Regions from separate parts of the Metabacillus hrfriensis genome, predicted to be linked through region 1. Evidence: a T-box and tRNA genes for the amino acid it is inferred to sense, from the RefSeq annotation. Region 1 holds a T-box; the other holds one or more tRNA genes.
The links. The T-box of region 1 lies ahead of leuS (leucine--tRNA ligase). A T-box ahead of a tRNA ligase gene usually reads a tRNA of that ligase, here a tRNA-Leu.

Region 2: it has a tRNA-Leu gene. The T-box ahead of leuS (leucine--tRNA ligase) is inferred to sense a tRNA for this amino acid. The anticodon was not compared.

What each region holds. Positions count from the first base shown of each region.
Region 1 covers NZ_CP126116.1:3,973,879-3,978,102, reverse strand. The annotation lists gene QLQ22_RS19750 (MDR family MFS transporter) at 1-733, shown strand, start outside; gene QLQ22_RS19745 (hypothetical protein) at 756-1,013, shown strand; gene QLQ22_RS19740 (DUF4257 domain-containing protein) at 1,257-1,580, shown strand; T-box leader at 1,749-1,981, shown strand; gene leuS (leucine--tRNA ligase) at 2,085-4,224, shown strand, end outside.
Region 2 covers NZ_CP126116.1:250,549-254,772, forward strand. The annotation lists gene QLQ22_RS01400 (Tex family protein) at 1-576, shown strand, start outside; gene cmpA (cortex morphogenetic protein CmpA) at 772-885, opposite strand; gene QLQ22_RS01410 (SprT family protein) at 989-1,435, shown strand; tRNA gene QLQ22_RS01415 (tRNA-Asn) at 1,577-1,651, shown strand; tRNA gene QLQ22_RS01420 (tRNA-Ser) at 1,658-1,748, shown strand; tRNA gene QLQ22_RS01425 (tRNA-Glu) at 1,765-1,836, shown strand; tRNA gene QLQ22_RS01430 (tRNA-Val) at 1,865-1,940, shown strand; tRNA gene QLQ22_RS01435 (tRNA-Asp) at 1,949-2,024, shown strand; tRNA gene QLQ22_RS01440 (tRNA-Gln) at 2,031-2,105, shown strand; tRNA gene QLQ22_RS01445 (tRNA-Lys) at 2,134-2,209, shown strand; tRNA gene QLQ22_RS01450 (tRNA-Leu) at 2,225-2,308, shown strand; tRNA gene QLQ22_RS01455 (tRNA-Leu) at 2,327-2,412, shown strand; tRNA gene QLQ22_RS01460 (tRNA-Arg) at 2,501-2,577, shown strand; tRNA gene QLQ22_RS01465 (tRNA-Pro) at 2,596-2,672, shown strand; tRNA gene QLQ22_RS01470 (tRNA-Gly) at 2,687-2,760, shown strand; rRNA gene QLQ22_RS01475 (16S ribosomal RNA) at 2,854-4,224, shown strand, end outside.

The sequences.
Region 1 (4,224 bases):
TTCATTTCAATATATCTTCATTGCAAATGCAGCCTTATATGCTGTTTTTTTCTTGCTTGCATGTTTCGGATATCGAAATATAGCTGTACGACCATCTGCACAAACATCGATTTTGCAGCAGTCATCTAAAGTAAAAAACAATGATAAATTTACCGCTCTTATCATTCTATGCTCAGGATATGCTCTTTGCTGGGTGGCCTACGTACAGTGGCAATCAACTATTGCTGCACATACCCAGGAGCTTGGCATTTCCCTCACCCAATACAGCTTAATATGGACTATCAACGGGGCATTAATTGTTTTTGCCCAGCCTATAGTGAATACCTTTGTTAAGTATTTTGCCAAATCTATAAAAAAACAGATGATGATTGGATTTGTCATTTTTATCGTTTCCTTTGCAGCAGTTTCGTTTGCGGATGAGTTCAGCGGCTTTATGGCTGCGATGATTATTTTGACCGTTGGGGAAATGCTTGTCTGGCCAGCAGTTCCAACAATAGCAAATGACCTTGCGCCTAAAGGAAGGGAAGGTTTTTATCAGGGTTTCGTCAACAGTACAGCCACAGGAGGAAGAATGATTGGTCCGCTGCTTGGCGGTGTGCTGGTAGATCTGTACGGAATAAACATGCTTTTCATAGTATTATTTGTCTTGCTGGTTCTTGCAATGTTTACAACATCAATCTATGACAAAAAATTAAAGAATCAAAAACTGGGAGAAGCCATTCTGACTTCCTAACATAACCAAAGGTGAAGCGGGAATGAATTCTCGCTTTTTTTATTTCGGGGGCGAGTGCCAATTGTCCCGGTTATGCCATCATTCTTTTTTTATCATCTTCAATAAAATTTTGCCCAAACAATATCAGAGATTACTAAAAGAAGCTGATAAATATTTCATTGCTGAAAAAATGCGGCGAGTGTCTGAAAATGCTGATTATGCTCTGATTTTGGATGGTCAGAAACTTATAGATTTTACACATCTGCAGATTGAAAATTCAGGCGGCTGCACGGTGCCGTAATGAATGGTACTTATCACATAGGAGAAAAACCGAAAAAACGTTCGGTCTAGTGAAAAAGTACGATAAATAGTTTCCTGAAAATTCCTTCTATTTAATCAAGCTTGTTTAACCCATATTCACATATAATGGAAGTAAAACAAGCTTCTATTTTTTCATAAACCTGTACAAGCAAAAGAAGAAGCTTAAATATCTTGTACCTGAAGTCGCGTGCCGAAATTATTACGGCTTTAGGAAGGTGATCTTATGCTGCAGACAGTAGTTGTAGCGTCGTTGATTGGGGGGTTAATGGGTTTACTTGGACATGTCAAAAAGAAAGGAAGGATCGAAAAACCAAGAATGACAAAACGGTTTATCTACTTAGGATTCTGGGAAGATATCGCAATGGGGATAACAGCTTCTATCCTGCTTGTTTTATCGACAGAACCCTCATCCTCATTTCAGCTTGTCGTGCTTTCTATTATCGCTGGTTACAGCGGGGAAGCGGTATTAAGGAGTTTTGACTTTGTCAGACAGCAGCAGGACAACACAGTGCAGCCAGAAAAAGACAATGAGCGTCAAGCAAAATAATCTCCTGATGACAGCAAACTCACTTCTTAATCTCTCAAAATCTAACACTTCTCATTTCGCAGAAAATGAACATATCTGCCGCCCATCATCCGATTTCCGCTTTTTCTTCATTTAACAACTTGCATCACGGAAGCAATTTCTATAAAATACAATATATAAAGGTATACGATATGAACGGTGATAAGGAATAGTAACAGACTTTAGATGCTCAGAGAATTGACGGAAGGTGCGAGTCAATCATCCATTGCCTGTGAACTCACCTTTGAGTTACAGACGTCAACTGCAGAACTGCCTGCACAGTAATGTCTGTCGTGATCCACGTTACGGATGCTTAAGTGAGTGCCTGATTGTTGGCGCTAAATTGGGTGGTACCGCGGGAAATTAAACCTCTCGTCCCTTATTGGGATGAGAGGTTTTTTCTATTGTGCGGTTTAATCTTGGGGACAGCCGTTCAGACTGAATACTAAAAGCGAAGAGCAACGCACCAATTTGAGGAGGATTTATATGAGTTTTAAGCACGATAAAGTTGAGAAAAAATGGCAGAATTACTGGCTTGAAAATAAAACATTTAAAACAACAGAGGTCGAAGGTAAACCGAAATTTTACGCTCTTGATATGTTTCCATATCCATCAGGTGCCGGTTTGCACGTTGGCCACCCTGAAGGCTTCACGGCAACTGATATTTTGTCCCGTGTTAAACGGATGCAGGGTTTCAATGTTCTTCATCCGATGGGCTGGGATGCATTCGGACTTCCAGCTGAGCAGTACGCACTCGATACAGGTAATGATCCTGCTGAATTTACAGCAAAGAATATTGATACATTCCGCCGTCAAATTCAGAGCCTTGGTTTTTCATATGACTGGGACCGTGAAATCAATACAACAGACCCTGAGTATTACAAATGGACGCAATGGATCTTCCTTCAATTATATAAAAAAGGTTTGGCATACGTAGATGAAGTGGCTGTAAACTGGTGTCCTGCACTTGGAACAGTTTTGGCAAACGAAGAAATTATTGATGGCAAGAGTGAACGCGGGGGACACCCTGTTGAGCGCCGTCCAATGAAACAATGGATGCTTAAAATTACAGCTTATGCTGACAGATTAATTGAAGACTTAGAAGAAGTGGATTGGCCTGAGAGCATTAAAGAAATGCAGCGCAATTGGATTGGCCGCTCAGAAGGTGCTCACGTTCATTTTGGCATTGACGGTGATAATCAAACGTTTACTGTCTTCACTACTCGTCCTGATACGCTGTTTGGAGCTACTTATGCAGTGCTTGCACCTGAGCATGCGCTTGTTAAAGAAATTACAACTGCAGATCAAAAAGAAGCGGTTGCAGCTTATATCGATAAAATAAAAAGCAAAAGTGATCTTGAAAGAACAGATTTAGCTAAAGAAAAAACGGGTGTATTCACAGGAGCCTATGCGATAAATCCTGTAAATGGCGAGAGAATGCCAATCTGGATTGCGGATTATGTTTTAGTCAGCTATGGAACAGGAGCCATTATGGCAGTACCTGCTCATGATGAGAGAGATTTTGAGTTTGCAAAAACATTCGACCTTCCTATTAAAGAAGTAGTAGAAGGCGGAGATGTCGAGAAAGAAGCTTACACTGGCGAGGGACTTCATGTAAACTCTGATTTCCTGAATGGCTTGAATAAACAAGACGGAATAGAAAACATGATTAACTGGCTTGAAACAAATCAAAAGGGTGAAAAGAAAATTACGTACCGTCTTCGTGACTGGTTATTCTCCCGTCAGCGCTACTGGGGAGAGCCGATTCCGATTATTCATTGGGAAGACGGCACTATGTCTGCGGTGCCTGAAGATCAGCTTCCATTAACATTGCCGAAAACAACAGAAATCCGCCCATCCGGCACAGGTGAATCACCGCTTGCCGTCATTGAAGAATGGGTGAATGTGACAGATCCTGAAACAGGCAAAAAAGGAAGACGCGAAACAAATACAATGCCGCAATGGGCCGGAAGCTGCTGGTACTACTTGCGTTATATTGATCCAAAGAATTCAGAGCACCTTGCTGATCCTGAAAAAATAAAAGAGTGGCTTCCTGTTGATACGTATATCGGCGGGGCCGAGCATGCTGTTCTTCACTTGCTGTACGCAAGATTCTGGCATAAGGTTTTATACGACCTTGGCATTGTGCCGACAAAAGAGCCATTCCAAAAATTGTTTAATCAAGGAATGATTCTTGGTGAAAACAACGAAAAAATGAGTAAATCTAAAGGGAACGTTGTAAATCCGGATGACATTGTAGCAAGTCACGGAGCAGATACTTTACGCTTATACGAAATGTTTATGGGACCCCTTGAAGCCTCAATTGCATGGTCTGAAAAAGGATTAGACGGAGCTCGCCGTTTCTTGGATCGAGTATGGCGTCTATTCGTTGAAGATAACGGGGCATTAAGTCCAAAAATTACAGATGAAATGTCTGACAGCTTAGAGCGTGTTTATCATCAAACGGTTAAAAAAGCAACAGAAGACTACGAAGGCTTGCGCTTCAACACAGCCATTTCTCAATTGATGGTTTTCATCAATGATGCATACAAAGCAACTGTGCTTCCAAAAGCCTACATGGAAGGGTTTGTGAAATTATTGTCTCCGGTTGCTCCGCATCTTGCTG
Region 2 (4,224 bases), 1.3 Mb from region 1:
CAATTAAAGAAAATACCTAGACTTGGGGCAAAAACGTTTGAACAATGCATAGGTTTCTTGAGAATACCTGACGGAAAACATCCGCTTGACTCAACTGGCATTCATCCAGAGAGCTACAAAGAGGTTGAAGAGCTCCTTAAAATGCTCGGACTAACCCTGAATGATGTCGGAACGGAGCAGCTAAGAGAAAAAATAGCGGATATTCATATTAAGGAAACAGCAGAAGCTATCGATCTTGGTGAGCTTACCCTGAAAGATATTTGCGATTCTCTAGTTAGACCCGGACGCGACCCTCGTGATGAAATCGCTAAGCCGCTGCTTAAAAAGGGTGTCTTGAAACTAGAGGACCTTCAAACAGGTATGGAACTTCAGGGCACTGTGCGCAATGTTGTGGATTTTGGCGCGTTTGTTGACATCGGCGTAAAACAGGACGGGCTCGTTCATATTTCAAAGCTTAGAAACTCTTTTGTCAAACATCCTCTCGATGTCGTTTCTGTAGGTGACGTTGTTACGGTTTGGGTAGACTCTGTAGATGCACATAAAGGCCGTGTTGCCTTGACGATGATAAACAGTTAATGAAAAACACTGCTTACGGGCAGTGTTCGATTAGCTGTATATTTTAAATATAGAGTTCTGGGACCTTGAAAGGCGTTTTGGCTAAATGAATCCTCATTTTGGCTAATAAATTTCAAAAATCAGCTATGAAAAATGAAGTTTTCGCTAATAAAAGTCTGATTTCCGCTAAATAAATTGATAAAAACCCAACACTGCTTATGAGCAGTGTTTTTTTCTATAGAAATACCAGCATTGATTCAGCATTTTTATTTGATACCGATCCTTTTCATAAAACGCACGCTGCATTTGGTTTTTTAACCATGAAGGCATTGCTCGTTCCTCCTTATTGTTTATAATGGAGTATGTGTATTACTTACTATATGCGGGCGCAAGATGTCCTGTTCGGAGATACAAACTATGCGGGGTGTTACCGATGAATGAAACGGAGCTTCAGGAACTGACAGAATCTATTTCAAAAACTTACTTTCACAAAAAGTTTTTACATAAAGCTTTCTTTAACAGCCGGCTGCGGACAACAGGCGGCAGATACCTTTTAAAAAGTCATAACATTGAGATTAACCCTAAATATTTAGCTCAGGGATTAGAAGAAGTAATTGGCATAATCAAACATGAACTTTGCCACTATCATCTTCATATAGAAGGCAGAGGGTACAAACACCGTGATCCTGAATTTAGGGAGCTGCTTTCTAAAGTGGGTGCTCCAAGATTCTGCAAACCTCTGCAGACGGCTGCCAGAATCAAGAAGACATTAGAGTATCAGTGTACAGCCTGCATGTTCATTTACAAACGCCACCGAAGAATGGATACTTCCAAGTATGTATGCGGAAAGTGCGGCGGGAAAATAAAACTTGTTTCATGATAAAAAAGGGGTTGACTCATTATACAAAGCTGTGATAAATTATAAAAGCCGTCGTAAGAGACGCAAATGATTAATAAAAAGAATGCTTGACAGCTTGTACTATTCTTCATATAATTAAAGAAGTCTGTCATGACTAATTATTCCGCAGTAGCTCAGTGGTAGAGCTATCGGCTGTTAACCGATCGGTCGTAGGTTCGAGTCCTACCTGCGGAGCCATATTATGGGGAAGTACTCAAGTGGCTGAAGAGGCGCCCCTGCTAAGGGTGTAGGTCGCGTAAGCGGCGCGAGGGTTCAAATCCCTCCTTCTCCGCCATTATTTTTTGTCTTTTGGCCCGTTGGTCAAGCGGTTAAGACACCGCCCTTTCACGGCGGTAACACGGGTTCGAATCCCGTACGGGTCATCGCTTCTGAATTGCATATTAATGATTTGGAGGATTAGCTCAGCTGGGAGAGCATCTGCCTTACAAGCAGAGGGTCGGCGGTTCGAGCCCGTCATCCTCCACCATCATATTTGGTCCCGTGGTGTAGCGGTTAACATGCCTGCCTGTCACGCAGGAGATCGCCGGTTCGATCCCGGTCGGGACCGCCATTTTATTGGGCTATAGCCAAGCGGTAAGGCAACGGACTTTGACTCCGTCATGCGCTGGTTCGAATCCAGCTAGCCCAGCCATTTGCATTTCAAATGCGATTATAACTAAGTGCCATTAGCTCAGTCGGTAGAGCATCTGACTTTTAATCAGAGGGTCGAAGGTTCGAGTCCTTCATGGCACACCATTTTAACTAATGTATGCGGGTGTGGCGGAATTGGCAGACGCGCTAGACTTAGGATCTAGTGTCTTTGACGTGGGGGTTCGAGTCCCTTCACCCGCACCATACATTTTTTATCTTTTCGCGGTCGTGGCGGAATGGCAGACGCGCTAGGTTGAGGGCCTAGTGGGGGCAACCCCGTGGAAGTTCGACTCTTCTCGGCCGCACCAAAAGAGTTTTAAAAAACCTCAAAAAAGTTGTTGACAAAAAGAACGCAACTTGGTATTATATTTAAGTCGCTTCATTACATTAACAAGTGCGCCCGTAGCTCAATTGGATAGAGCGTTTGACTACGGATCAAAAGGTTATGGGTTCGACTCCTATCGGGCGCGCCATTCTATATATAATGTGTCCGGGAAGTAGCTCAGCTTGGTAGAGCACTTGGTTTGGGACCAAGGGGTCGCAGGTTCGAATCCTGTCTTCCCGACCAGACAAATACTTTTCGCGGGTGTAGTTTAATGGTAAAACTCTAGCCTTCCAAGCTAATGTCGTGGGTTCGATTCCCATCACCCGCTCCAATTTTAAAAATGATCTTTGAAAACTAAACAAAACCAAAAGCGTACCAAACGTTTTAAATTTTTGAAGTCAGCAACAAATTGAGTCACAAATTTTCTTCGGAGAGTTTGATCCTGGCTCAGGACGAACGCTGGCGGCGTGCCTAATACATGCAAGTCGAGCGGACCTCTTCGGAGGTCAGCGGCGGACGGGTGAGTAACACGTGGGCAACCTGCCTGTAAGACTGGGATAACTCCGGGAAACCGGAGCTAATACCGGATAGTATCTTGAACCGCATGGTTCAAGTTGGAAAGACGGTTTCGGCTGTCACTTACAGATGGGCCCGCGGCGCATTAGCTAGTTGGTGAGGTAATGGCTCACCAAGGCAACGATGCGTAGCCGACCTGAGAGGGTGATCGGCCACACTGGGACTGAGACACGGCCCAGACTCCTACGGGAGGCAGCAGTAGGGAATCTTCCGCAATGGACGAAAGTCTGACGGAGCAACGCCGCGTGAGTGATGAAGGTTTTCGGATCGTAAAACTCTGTTGTTAGGGAAGAACAAGTGCGAGAGTAACTGCTCGCACCTTGACGGTACCTAACCAGAAAGCCACGGCTAACTACGTGCCAGCAGCCGCGGTAATACGTAGGTGGCAAGCGTTGTCCGGAATTATTGGGCGTAAAGCGCGCGCAGGCGGTTTCTTAAGTCTGATGTGAAAGCCCCCGGCTCAACCGGGGAGGGTCATTGGAAACTGGGAAACTTGAGTGCAGAAGAGGAGAGTGGAATTCCACGTGTAGCGGTGAAATGCGTAGAGATGTGGAGGAACACCAGTGGCGAAGGCGACTCTCTGGTCTGTAACTGACGCTGAGGCGCGAAAGCGTGGGGAGCGAACAGGATTAGATACCCTGGTAGTCCACGCCGTAAACGATGAGTGCTAAGTGTTAGAGGGTTTCCGCCCTTTAGTGCTGCAGCTAACGCATTAAGCACTCCGCCTGGGGAGTACGGTCGCAAGACTGAAACTCAAAGGAATTGACGGGGGCCCGCACAAGCGGTGGAGCATGTGGTTTAATTCGAAGCAACGCGAAGAACCTTACCAGGTCTTGACATCCTTTGCCACTTCTAGAGATAGAAGGTTCCCCTTCGGGGGACAAAGTGACAGGTGGTGCATGGTTGTCGTCAGCTCGTGTCGTGAGATGTTGGGTTAAGTCCCGCAACGAGCGCAACCCTTGATCTTAGTTGCCAGCATTCAGTTGGGCACTCTAAGGTGACTGCCGGTGACAAACCGGAGGAAGGTGGGGATGACGTCAAATCATCATGCCCCTTATGACCTGGGCTACACACGTGCTACAATGGATGGTACAAAGGGCTGCGAGACCGCGAGGTTTAGCCAATCCCATAAAACCATTCTCAGTTCGGATTGCAGGCTGCAACTCGCCTGCATGAAGCTGGAATCGCTAGTAATCGCGGATCAGCATGCCGCGGTGAA